3 regions of the Streptomyces sp. NPDC017056 genome follow, and region 2 is predicted to be linked to each of the others. Evidence: riboswitches for the same ligand, from Rfam matches in the RefSeq annotation. Region 2 holds a riboswitch; each other region holds the start of a gene.
The links. A riboswitch is a leader RNA that binds a small molecule or an ion and turns the genes downstream of it on or off. The one in region 2 is predicted to bind cobalamin.

Region 1 (4,066 bases), on a different contig from region 2:
CTCGCCCCCGAGGGCGCGTGGGTCCGCTACGACGGCGAAGGGCGCCCGCCGGTCACCGACGGGCCGTTCGCCGAGACCAAGGACCTGATCGCCGGCTGGATGGTCATCGACGTCGACAGCTACGAGCGCGCCGTCGAGCTGGCAGGCGAGCTGTCGGCCGCCCCCGGCGCGGGCGGCAAGCCGATCCACGAGTGGCTGGAGGTACGCCCCTTCTTCGCCGCGCAGCCCACCGTCACGGAGTGACTCCCGAGGTGGACGAGACCCTCCTCCGGAGCCTCACGCCGAGCGTGCTCGGCATCCTCGTCCGCCGCGGAGCAGACTTCGCGGCGGCCGAGGACGCCGTACAGGACGCGCTGGTCGAGGCGGTCCGCACCTGGCCCGGCGGCCTGCCGCGGGACCCGAAGGGCTGGCTGGTCACCGTGGCCTGGCGCCGGTACCTCGACACGGCCAGGGCGGACGCCGCCCGCCGCCGGCGGGAGGACCGCGCCGACGAGGAACCCGTGCCGGGACCCGCGCCCGCGGTGGACGACACGCTCCGGCTCTACTTCCTGTGCGCCCACCCCTCGCTGACGCCGTCGTCCGCGGTCGCCCTCACCCTGCGGGCCGTCGGCGGTCTCACCACCCGCCAGATCGCCCGGGCCTACCTGGTGCCGGAGGCCACCATGGCCCAGCGCATCAGCCGGGCCAAGCGCACCGTCTCCGAGGTGCGCTTCGACCGGCCCGGCGACGTGGCCACCGTGCTGCGCGTCCTCTACCTGGTCTTCAACGAGGGCTACTCCGGCGACGTCGACCTCGCGGCCGAGGCCATCCGGCTCACCCGGCAGCTCGCCGCCGCGTTCGACCACCCCGAGGTGGCGGGGCTGCTCGCCCTCATGCTGCTCCACCACGCGCGGCGCGCCGCCCGGACCGCGCCCGACGGCGGCCTGGTGCCGCTCGCCTGGCAGGACCGCGGCCGGTGGGACACCGGGGCGATCACCGAGGGCATCGGGCTTTTGCAGGCGGCCCTGGCCCGCGACCGGCTGGGCGAGTTCCAGGCCCAGGCCGCCATCGCGGCGCTCCACGCGGACGCGCCCACCGCCCAGGAGACCGACTGGGTGCAGATCGTCGAGTGGTACGACGAACTCGTACGCCTGACCGGCAGTCCGGTCGTCCGGCTCAACCGCGCGGTGGCCGTGGGCGAGGCCGACGGCCCGCGCGCCGGCCTGGTCGCGCTGGCGGCGCTGGACGCCTCCCTGCCCCGCCACACCGCGGTGGCGGCGTATCTCCACGAACGCGACGGCGACCTGCCGACGGCGGCACGGCTGTACGCCGAAGCCGCCCGTAAGGCGTCCAACCTGGCCGAACGCGACCACCTGACGCGCCAGTCCGCCCGGCTCAACGCCGGGCTCGACGCCGGGCTCGACGCCCGCCGGGCGCGGTGACGGGCCGGGCCGCGCGGCGGGACCCCCTGGACTTACTAGGACGTCCAACTATATCGTCGTGACCAAGGCCCGCGGTGCAGGGAAGCCGGTGCGAATCCGGCGTGGTCCCGCCACTGTGACCGGGGAGTGCGACGCCGAGCAACACGCCACTGACGAGACCGAGGTCGGGAAGGCGGGCGGCGCGCGGTGATCCGGAAGCCAGGATACCGGCCGCGGGTGTTGTTCCGTGTTGTCCACGAGGATGGAGCAGACACGCATGGCACCGGTGCGTACCCACAGCCCAGGTGATCCGGCCCGGCCCGCGGCACCGCCCGCGCGCTGACGGTTCCACGCCTTTCGCGTCCCACGGCCCCGCCACGGTCCGCGCGCCCTCCGCGCCGCCCGGGTGCCCGGCCGTGCCATCCCCGGATCCCACCTGACGAGAGCAGGCTCCCATGGTCCGCGAACTCACCCATTTCGTCGGCGGCAAGCACACCCCCGGTACCTCCGGTGCTTACGGCGACGTGTTCGACCCCAACACCGGCACCGTGCAGGCCAGGGTGCCGCTCGCCGACCGGTCCGAGACGGCCGCGGCCGTCGCCGACGCGGCGTCCGCGCAGCCCGAATGGGGCGAGTGGAACCCCCAGCGGCGCGCCCGTGTGCTGCTGAACTTCCTGCGCCTGGTCGAGGGCGAGCGGGACGCGCTGGCCCGGCTGCTGTCGAGCGAGCACGGCAAGACGGTCGCGGACGCGCACGGCGACCTCCAGCGCGGCCTGGAGGTGGTGGAGTTCGCGGCCGGCATTCCGCACCTGCTCAAGGGCGAGTTCTCCGACAACGCCGGGACCGGCATCGACGTGCACTCGCTGCGCCGCCCGCTCGGCGTGGTGGCCGGGATCACCCCGTTCAACTTCCCCGCGATGATCCCGCTGTGGAAGGCCGCACCGGCCATCGCCTGCGGCAACGCGTTCGTGCTCAAGCCGTCCGAGCGGGCGCCGTCGGTACCCCTGCGGCTGGCCGAGCTGTTCTCGGAGGCGGGGCTGCCGCCGGGCATCCTCAATGTCGTCAACGGCGGCAAGGAGTCGGTGGACACGCTGCTGGAGGACCCGCGCGTCGAAGCGCTCGGCTTCGTCGGCTCGACACCGGTCGCCGCGCACATCTACGCGACCGCCGCCGCGCACGGCAAGCGCGCCCAGTGCTTCGGCGGCGCCAAGAACCACCTGGTCGTGATGCCGGACGCCGACCTCGACCAGGTGGTGGACGCCCTGGTGGGCGCCGGGTACGGGTCGGCCGGCGAGCGGTGCATGGCGATCTCGGTCGCCGTACCGGTCGGCGAGGAGACCGCCGACGCGCTGGTGGCACGGCTCAAGGAGCGGATCGGCACGCTGCGCATCGGCCGCTCCGACGACCCGCACGCCGACTTCGGGCCGCTGGTGGGCCGGGACGCGCTGGACCGGGTCCGCGCCTACGTGGACCTCGGCGTCGCCGAGGGCGCCGAACTGGTCGTGGACGGACGGGACTTCACCCTGCCGGGACACGAGGACGGCTTCTTCGCGGGCGCCTCGCTCTTCGACCGGGTCACCACGGACATGCGGATCTACCAGGAGGAGATCTTCGGGCCCGTGCTGTCGGTGGTCAGGGCGGCCGACTACGAGGAGGCGCTGCGGCTGCCCACGGAGCACCCGTACGGCAACGGCGTGGCCATCTTCACCCGGGACGGGGACACCGCGCGGGACTTCGGCCGCCGGGTGAACACCGGCATGGTCGGCGTGAACGTGCCGATCCCGGTGCCCGTGGCGTACCACACCTTCGGCGGCTGGAAGCGGTCCGGGTTCGGCGACCTGAACCAGCACGGCCCGGACGCGATCCGCTTCTACACCCGCACCAAGACCGTCACCTCGCGCTGGCCCTCCGGGGTCAAGGAGGGCGCGAGCTTCACCATCCCGACGATGGGCTGAGCGCGATGAGCGTCATGACCACCACCACGGCCGCCTCGCTCACCTCGCTCACCGAGGACCAGCTCGCCATCGTCGAGACGACGCTGGACTTCGCCCAGGAGCACATCGCGCCGCACGCCGTGGCCTGGGACCAGGACAAGCACTTCCCCGTGGACGTGCTGCGCAAGGCCGCCGGGCTCGGGCTCGGCGGGATCTACGTACGGGAGGAGTGCGGCGGCTCCGCGCTGAGCCGCGCGGACGGCGTGCTGGTCTTCGAGGTGCTGGCCACCGCCTGCCCGTCCATCGCGGGCTACCTCTCCATCCACAACATGGTCGCCTGGATGATCGACCGGTACGGGGACGAGGCGCAGCGCGCCCGCTGGCTGCCCGGCCTGTGCTCGATGGCGGACCTGGGCAGCTACTGCCTGACCGAGCCGGGCGCCGGGTCGGACGCGGCGGCGCTGCGCACGCGCGCGGTGCGCGACGGCGAGGAGTACGTGCTCACCGGCGTGAAGCAGTTCATCTCCGGTGCCGGGGCCTCGCGGGTGTACGTGGTGATGGCCCGTACCGGCGAGGAAGGTCCCGGCGGCATCTCGGCGTTCGTCGTCGAGCGCGACGACCCGGGGCTGTCGTTCGGCGCCAACGAGAAGAAGATGGGCTGGAACGCGCAGCCCACCCGACAGGTGATCCTGGACGAGGTGCGCGTCCCCGCCGACCGGCGGCTGGGTGCGG
Region 2 (4,066 bases):
CGTCCAGCCGCACGGCGCCGGCGGCCGGGCGCAGCGCCCGGTAGGCGCAGCGCAGCAGGGTGGACTTGCCGCTGCCGTTGGGCCCGACCAGCCCGACGACCCGGCCGCTGCCGGCGTGCAGGGTGATGTCGTGCACGAGCCGGGCGCCGGCCACGTCCACGGACACCGCGTCGATGTCGATCCGCATCACGCACCGCCTCCGAAGGAGTAGCCGCGGCGCCGCATCAGCAGGACGAAGCAGGGCACGCCGATGACGGCGGTGAGCACCCCGACGGGCAGTTCCACGGGCGCCAGCAGCACCCGGCTCAGGATGTCCACCCACACCAGCAGCACCGCGCCCAGCAGCGGCGCCACGGCCAGCACCCGCCGGTGCCCGGCGCCCACCAGCATCCGCGTCACGTGCGGCACCATCAGCCCGACGAACCCGATCGCCCCGCTGACCGCGACCACCGCGCCGGTGACACCCGCCGTCACCACGAACAGTTCCCGGCGCAGCCGCCCCGGGTCCACGCCGAGCGCGGCGGCCGACTCGTCGCCCATGGCCAGCGCGTTCAGGCGGCCCGCCGAGGCCATCAGGTACACCAGCGCGGCGGCCACCGCGGCCGCGGCGATCGGCACCGAGCCCCAGCCCGCTCCGCTGAGGCTGCCGAGCAGCCACATCATCGCGGACCGCGCGGCCTCGCCGCGGTCGGCGGCGAACACCATCAGGGTGGCGAGGGCGGAGAAGCCGTAGTACATCGCGGAGCCGGTCAGGACCAGCCGCAGCGGCGTCAGCCCGTGCGCGCTGCGGGCCGCCAGGTACACCAGCGCCATCGCCAGCAGCGCCGAGCCGAAGGCGGCGGTGGACAGCGCCCAGACGCCGAGCGCGGCCAGTGAACCGAAGAGCAGGACGGCGTTGGCGCCGACCGCGGCGCCGGAGGAGACGCCGAGCACGAAGGGGTCGGCGAGCGCGTTGCGGACCAGCGCCTGGACGGCGACGCCGATCGCGGAGAGCCCGGCGCCCACGACGGCGGCCAGCACGGCGCGGGGGAAGCGCAGCTCCCAGACGATGGTGTAGGCGGAGACCTCGCCGGCGGAGATGGTGCCGCCGCTCAGGCCGGCGCCGAGGTAGCGCAGCACGTCGCCCCAGCCGACGCCGGAGGCGCCGAGGCCGACGCCGCACAGCAGCGAGCCGAGCAGGGCGGCGGTGAGCCCGGCGACCAGCGGGCCGGTACGCAGCGGCGCTGCGCGGCGCGGCGCCGTCGCGGGGGCCGGGGGTGCGGCGGTACGGGCGGGGGCGGCCAAGGGACCAGCGCCTTCGGCTCGGGCCGTGTCCGTACGGGAAGGGGCCGTGGTCCGAGGCGCGAGGCCGGCGGCGGCGTCCCCTCGCAGTCCACGGCGAGTTGTCGGAACGGGCGCCCCCGCGGGCGATCGGGCTGGCGGAAACAGGGTTCCGCTCACCGTTGCGGGTCAGCGCCGGACTCTCACCGGACTTTCCCCGCGGGGCGCTCTGCGTCTGTCGTTATGGAGAAGACGGCTGTTACTTGAAGAAGGCGATGCCGTCGTCCGGCAGGTCCTTGAGGTCCTTGGCCCACTCACTGGGGTCGACGACCTTCTTGAGGTGCGCGGACATGTACGGGCGCAGCGGCACCTCGGGGGTGGTCTTCTCGCCGACCCACATCAGGTCGCTGTTCACGTACCCGTACAGGCGCTTGCCGCCGCTGTACGGGCCCGAGGCGGCGGTGCGCGCGACGGCGTCGGTGGCCAGGTCGATCTGCGGCTTCTGGTCGGCCAGCTCGCCGTACCAGACCTCCGCGACGCCACCGTCGCGGATCATCACGACCTCGACCTTGCGGTCCTTGTCGATGCGCCAGTAGCCGGCCTCGGTCTCCAGCGGCGCGACCTTCTTGCCCTCGCCGTCCAGCACCCAGCTGTGCGAGGTGTATTCGAGGAAGTCGCGGCCGTCGTGCGTGAAGGTGACCTCCTGGCCGAAGTTGCACTTCTCGGTACCGGGGAAGTCCGCGACGCCCGCGCCCTCCCAGTTGCCGAGCAGGAAGGCGAGGGGCACGAGGGCCGGGTTCAGGTCGGACGGGATCTCGATCATGAGCTCAGGCGATCTGTATTAGGGGGAAAAGGCAGGGGCGCGCGAAGCGCTCGTATGAAGGGCGGTGGTGGTGACGGGCGGGCGGGTCTCTAGCGCTGGCCCTGGTACAGCTTCTTCCAGGTCAGCCCGGCGAAAGCGACGACGCCGACGGCTACCAGGACGAGCAGGGTGGTGAAGACTGCCTCAAGCACGAGCGCGCTCCTCGGACGGAGTGAGGTATTACGGACCGGGAGCGAGTCTAGTCGGCGTGGCCGAGGGCAGCGCTGTGAGGTCCGCCGCGCGCCCTAGAGTGGCCGTATGGCGAAGAAGCTGGTGATCAAGGTGACAGCGGGGGCCGACGCTCCCGAGCGCTGTTCGCAGGCGTTCACGGTGGCGGCGGTCGCCGTGGCGAGCGGGGTGCAGGTCTCGCTGTGGCTGACCGGGGAGTCGGCGTGGTTCGCGCTGCCGGGCCGGGCCGCGGAGTTCGAGCTGCCGCACGCGGCGCCGCTGCCGGACCTGATCGACTCCATCACGGCGGGCGGCGGCACCATCACCGTGTGCACGCAGTGCGCGGCGCGCCGCGACATCGAGGAGAAGGACCTCATCGAGGGCGCCCGGATCGCCGGGGCGCAGGTGTTCGTCAGCGAGGTCATGCCGGACGGCGTGCAGGCGCTGGTGTACTGACGCAGGTGTACTGACGCTGGTGTACTGACCCGCGGCGGTTCAGCGGCGGCCGGTGCCGGGGCCGTGGTCGTCGATCTCGCGCCACCAGCGGTCGGACTCCGGGTCGCCGGACTCGTCCCACCAGCGTTCGCCCGGCTCCCTGCGGTTGCCGACGATCGCCGCGAACGGCGGGATGACCATGGCGACCACGCACATCGCCACGGCCGCCGGCACGGACCACAGCCGGACCACGCCCCACGCCAGCACGAACAGGGCGATGCAGACGCCCATCAGGGCGAAGTACCGGCGGTGCCGGCGCTGCGCGGGCGGGCGCTGGTGCGCGTACATGACTCCACCGTAGGTCGGGCCGCGGCCGCTGGGAAGCGCGGCGGGCCGCACCCCCAGCCAAGGCGTCCAAACCCCTGGGGTGCGGCCCGGCGGCCGTACGTGCGTACGTATGGGTGTCGCCGTCAGACGGCGATGGCGACCTCCGCGAGACCGCCGTGCTGCGCGACGACGGTGCGGTCCTTCGCGGTCGCGCCCGGAACCAGGGCGCGCAGCGTCCAGGTGCCCTCGGCCGCGTAGAAGCGGAACTGCCCGGTCGCCGAGGTGGGGACCTCGGCGGTGAACTCGCCGGTGCTGTCCAGCAGCCGCACGTAACCGGTGACGGGCTGGCCGTCGCGGGTCACGCTGCCCTGGATGGTGGTCTCGCCCGGCTTGATCGTCGAAGCGTCCGGGCCGCCGGCCTGTGCTCCACACATATGGGTACTTCCTTGGTGGGTTGAGGGGTACGGGGAGGCGGTGCGCTTACTTCGCGGCGCCGAGCTCGATCGGCACGCCGACCAGCGAGCCGTACTCGGTCCAGGAGCCGTCGTAGTTCTTGACGTTGCTCTGGCCGAGCAGCTCGTGCAGCACGAACCAGGTGAGCGCGGAACGCTCGCCGATGCGGCAGTAGGCGATGGTGTCCTTCGCCAGGTCGACTTTCTCGGTCTCGTAGAGGGCCTTGAGCTCGTCGTCCGACTTGAAGGTGCCGTCGTCGTTGGCGTTCTTCGACCACGGGATGTTGCGGGCGCTGGGCACGTGGCCGGGGCGCTGCGACTGCTCCTGCGGGAGGTGTGCGGGGGCGAGCAGCTTGCCGCTGAACTCGTCGGGGGAGCGCACGTCGACCAGGTTCAGGTTGCCGATCGCGGCGACGACGTCGTCACGGAAGGCGCGGATGGAGGTGTCCTGTGCCTTCGCCTTGTACTGGGTCTGCGGGCGGTTCGGCACCTGCGAGCCGTCGACCAGGTCGCGCGAGTCCAGCTCCCACTTCTTGCGGCCGCCGTCGAGCAGCTTGACGCT
Region 3 (4,066 bases), on a different contig from region 2:
CGGCCCATCGCCACCACCTCGTGGACGGTGAGTTCGAAGTCGCCGCCGCGTTCCTGGGGAAGTGCGGCGATGTGCCGCGCGGCCCGCGTCGCCGGCATGGCACCGACGTCCTCGCCGGCCAGCAGCACCCGGCCCGCGTCCGGCCGCAGATGCCGGTACACGGTGCGCAGGACCGTGGACTTGCCGCTGCCGTTCGGGCCGACCACGCCCGCGATCTCGCCCGGCGCGGCCATCAGCCGCACCCCGGCCACGACGCACTGCCCCGCGTAGGACACCCGCAGGTCCTCGATGTCGATCCGCATACCGGTGTCCGCGCCCGTGTCCGTGGCCATATCCATATCCGTGTCCGTGCCCGCGTCCGTGTCCGTACCGGCTTGCGCCCGTGCTTGCGCGTTCACGATCCCGCCCCCAGCCGGCGGTCGAGGACGTACAGCAGTACCGGCGCGCCGACCAGCGCCGTCACCACGCCCACCGGCAGTTCCTGGTCGGCCATCGCGGTTCGGCACACGATGTCCACCACAACCAGCAGCAGGGCCCCGGTCAGCGCCGCCAGCGGCAGCAGCCTGCGGTGGTCGCCGCCGACGAGCAGCCGGCACAGATGCGGCACCATCAGCCCCACGAAGGCCACGGCCCCGGACACCGACACCAGTACGCCGGTGAGCAGGCTGGTCACCACGAACAGCAACCGGCGCAGCCGGACCACGTCCACGCCCACGCTCGCCGCCGTCTCGTCCCCCATCGTCAGCGCGTTGAGCGCGCGGGCCCGCGCCTGGAGCACCAGCAGACCGGCCGGCACCGCGAGGGCCGGCAGGACCAGCGTGCTCCAGGTCGCGCCGCCGAGGCTGCCCATCAGCCAGAACAGCACGCCGCGCGTCTGCTGTTCGTCCCCTGCCTGTAGTACGAGATAGCTGGTGATCCCGGCCAGGAACTGCCCGATGCCGACCCCGGCGAGCACCAGCCGCAGCGGCGCGAAGCCGCCGCCCCTGCGGGCCAGCGTCCAGACCAGCGCGAACGAGGCGAGCGCCCCCGCGAAGGCCGCCAGCGACAGCCCCAAGCCCCCGGCCAGGCCGAACGCGCCGCCCGTACCGGCCACGGCGCCCGCACCCAAGACGATCGCGGCCACCGCGCCGAGCGACGCGCCGTTGGAGATGCCCAGGAGGTACGGGTCCGCCAGCGGGTTGCGCACCAGCGCCTGAGTGGCCGTACCGACGAGCCCGAGGCCCGCGCCGACCAGCGCGGCGAGCAGCGCTCTGGGCACCCGCAGCTGCCAGACGATCAGGTCGTTCGTGCCCGGCCTCGGCGGCTGCCCGCCCAGCCGCCGGAACACCACCGACCACACCTCCGCAGGAGCGATGTCGGTGGCGCCGAAGGAGACGGCGGCGGTCAGCGCCACGAGGAGCGCGAGCAGCAGCGCGACGGCGAGCCACGGCGTACCGGGCAGCACCCGCGGCGTACGGGGCGTGGTTGCTATACCGGGCGTACGGGGCTTGGTTGGCGTACGGGGCTTGGTTGGCGTATCGGGCATCAGCGGGCCGCCGCCGCGGCCTCGCCCAGCCGGTCCGGGTACAGCGTCTCCGCGATCCGCCGCACCGTGTCGGCGTTCCCGACCCCCGCGATGGTCGTCTGCTCGGAGCCGATGCGCAGGAATTTCCCTTCCTTTACGGCACGCAGCCCCGCCGTCCCCGCGAACCCCTTCAAAAACTGCTCCGCCTCGTCGAACGCCTTCTCATTCGCGGCAGCACTCCCCCGGTTCCGTACGCCCAACTGAATCCAGTCCGGGTCCTTGTCCACCACGTCCTCCCACGACACCGGCTTGAAGTCGCCCGCACAGTCCGCGAAGACATTGCGCGCCCCGGCTTCGGTCAGCACCGCGTGCGCCACCTGCCGGTTGCAGACGGCCACCGGCTGCTTCGTGCCCGCGTCGAAATCGAAGAAGAAATACGACGGCCGCTTCGACGCGGGTACGTCCGCAATGGCCTTCCGCACCCCGGAGACCTTCTTCTCCATCTCCGCGACGAGTTGCAGCGCACGCTGCGAAGTGCCCGTGACCTGCCCGAGCCGCCGGATGTCGCCCTCGACGGCAGACAGATCCCGCTGCGGCACCTTCTTGCGCGGCGCGCACGCCGTCGAGGCCAGATAGACGTGCTTGATGCCCGCCGCGGCGAACTCCTCCTCGGTCGGCGCGGCAGCCGCCCCGCCCATGTTCCCCATCGACGCGAACGTATCGATATAGAGATCGGCCCCGGACCCGAGCAGCTTCTCCTTCGGAATCACCGACTTGCCCAGCACCGGAACCCGCTGCGCCTGCGCGTCCAGTTCCGGCGGCAACGTTCCCTTCCCCGGTGGAAATCCCGTGCCGACAACCCGGTCACCCGCCCCCAGCCGAAGCAGCATCTCCAGGCTCGACGCATTGCTCGTGACGATTTTCCGCGGCGCAGCGGAAAACGTCGTCTCCCGCCCGTCGCAATCGGTGACCGCGACCGGGAAACCGGCATTGCCGCCGTCCCGGGCGCCCGCGGCGCTCCCGCCCGTACCACCGTCGGCACCACCGCATCCGGTGGCCAGCGCGGCCACCCCCACCGCCAGCGCCGCCGCCATCGTCACCGTCGTCGTCGCTGTCCGCTTCCTGCGAGGACGCATACGCCCGTACTCCCTGCCGCTCGACTGTCCGGCGGCCCGCCACTGCGAGCCGCGGACCAGGTAGTCGAGCGGACGGCGCCCACGGTTCCCGCGGAATCGGCCCGGTGGCCGCGCGCCGCCGGAGGTTAGAGTGTCCGGGCCGTGGTGTTCGGGAAGACCGGTGACGACCTTCGGGTCCAGGCCGGAGCGGCCCTCGCCACTGTGATCGGGAAGTTCCCGCCCCTTTCCGTACGCGCCTGCGCCCGTACGGAGCCACTGTCCGCAGCCCGCGGCCGGGAAGGCCGGGCCGGGCGCGCTCACCCGTAAGCCAGGAGACCGGCCACGGCATCTCACGAACTGATCCACGAGGTGCTGGAGCGTGACCACCGAATGCCCCTGTCCCCCGCCCCCCTACCCTCCCCTTCCTCTTCCTCCTCTCCTTCCTCTCCCCCCTCCCCCCTGCCCGGTTTCCGCTGGCAGCGTCAGGACACGGTGCGCACCGCGGGCCTGATGGCGGTGATAGCCGCGCTGCACGTCGTCGCCTTCGGCGTACTCTTCCTCCTCGTCGTGCCGAACCACTACACCGTGGGTTCGCAGGTGTTCGGCGTCGGCCTCGGCATCACCGCGTACACCCTCGGCATGCGGCACGCCTTCGACGCCGACCACATCGCCGCCATCGACAACACCACCCGCAAACTGATGGCCGACGGCAAACGCCCGGTGTCCGTGGGGTTCTGGTTCGCGCTCGGGCACTCCAGCGTGGTCGTCGCCATGGCCGCGCTGGTCGCCGGCGGCGCACAGCTGGCGGGCACCCTGCTCGACGACGAATCCCGCACCCACCAGGTCCTCGGCACCGTGGGCACCACGGTCTCCGGCACCTTCCTCTACCTGATCGCCGCGCTCAACCTCATCGCGCTGGCGGGCATCTGGCGGGTCTTCCGCGCCATGCGGCAGGGCCGCTACGACGAGGCCGAGCTGGAGGAACACCTCGACTCCCGCGGCTTCATGAACCGCGTCCTGGGCCGCTTCACCCGGTCCATCACCCGCCCCGGCCAGATGTACCCGCTCGGCTTCCTCTTCGGCCTCGGCTTCGACACCGCGACCGAGGTCACCCTGATGGTGATGGCGGGCAGCGGCGCCGCGGCCGGCCTGCCCTGGTACGCGATCCTGGTCCTGCCGCTGCTGTTCGCGGCGGGGATGAGCCTGTTCGACACGCTGGACGGTACGTTCATGAACTTCGCGTACCAGTGGGCGTTCTCGAACCCGGTGCGCAAGGTCTACTACAACCTCACGATCACCGGCCTGTCGATCGCCGTCGCGTTCTTCATCGGAACCATCGAACTGGTCACCGTCCTGCACGAGAAGCTGGACCTGAAGGACGGCGTCACCGACTGGATCTCGTCCATCGACCTGGACAACGTCGGCTTCATCATCGTCGGCCTGTTCG

Region 1: it holds a riboswitch for cobalamin, as region 2 does, so the genes downstream of both, ACH4OW_RS33500 (CoA-acylating methylmalonate-semialdehyde dehydrogenase) here and ACH4OW_RS14385 (FecCD family ABC transporter permease) in region 2, are expected to answer to the same signal.
Region 3: it holds a riboswitch for cobalamin, as region 2 does, so the genes downstream of both, ACH4OW_RS01755 (HoxN/HupN/NixA family nickel/cobalt transporter) here and ACH4OW_RS14385 (FecCD family ABC transporter permease) in region 2, are expected to answer to the same signal.

The regions. Positions count from the first base shown of each region.
Region 1 is NZ_JBIRPD010000024.1:146,085-150,150, reverse strand. Features, by position in the region: gene ACH4OW_RS33510 (YciI family protein) at 1-243, shown strand, start outside; gene ACH4OW_RS33505 (RNA polymerase sigma factor) at 252-1,421, shown strand; cobalamin riboswitch at 1,470-1,651, shown strand; gene ACH4OW_RS33500 (CoA-acylating methylmalonate-semialdehyde dehydrogenase) at 1,856-3,355, shown strand; gene ACH4OW_RS33495 (acyl-CoA dehydrogenase family protein) at 3,361-4,066, shown strand, end outside.
Region 2 is NZ_JBIRPD010000007.1:22,347-26,412, forward strand. Features, by position in the region: gene ACH4OW_RS14380 (ABC transporter ATP-binding protein) at 1-187, opposite strand, end outside; gene ACH4OW_RS14385 (FecCD family ABC transporter permease) at 187-1,284, opposite strand; cobalamin riboswitch at 1,384-1,524, opposite strand; gene ACH4OW_RS14390 (FABP family protein) at 1,520-2,083, opposite strand; gene ACH4OW_RS14395 (DsrE family protein) at 2,381-2,746, shown strand; gene ACH4OW_RS14400 (DUF3099 domain-containing protein) at 2,786-3,073, opposite strand; gene ACH4OW_RS14405 (DUF1416 domain-containing protein) at 3,196-3,486, opposite strand; gene ACH4OW_RS14410 (sulfurtransferase) at 3,533-4,066, opposite strand, start outside.
Region 3 is NZ_JBIRPD010000001.1:378,593-382,658, forward strand. Features, by position in the region: gene ACH4OW_RS01740 (ABC transporter ATP-binding protein) at 1-302, opposite strand, end outside; gene ACH4OW_RS01745 (FecCD family ABC transporter permease) at 395-1,525, opposite strand; gene ACH4OW_RS01750 (ABC transporter substrate-binding protein) at 1,525-2,598, opposite strand; cobalamin riboswitch at 2,766-2,979, shown strand; gene ACH4OW_RS01755 (HoxN/HupN/NixA family nickel/cobalt transporter) at 2,977-4,066, shown strand, end outside.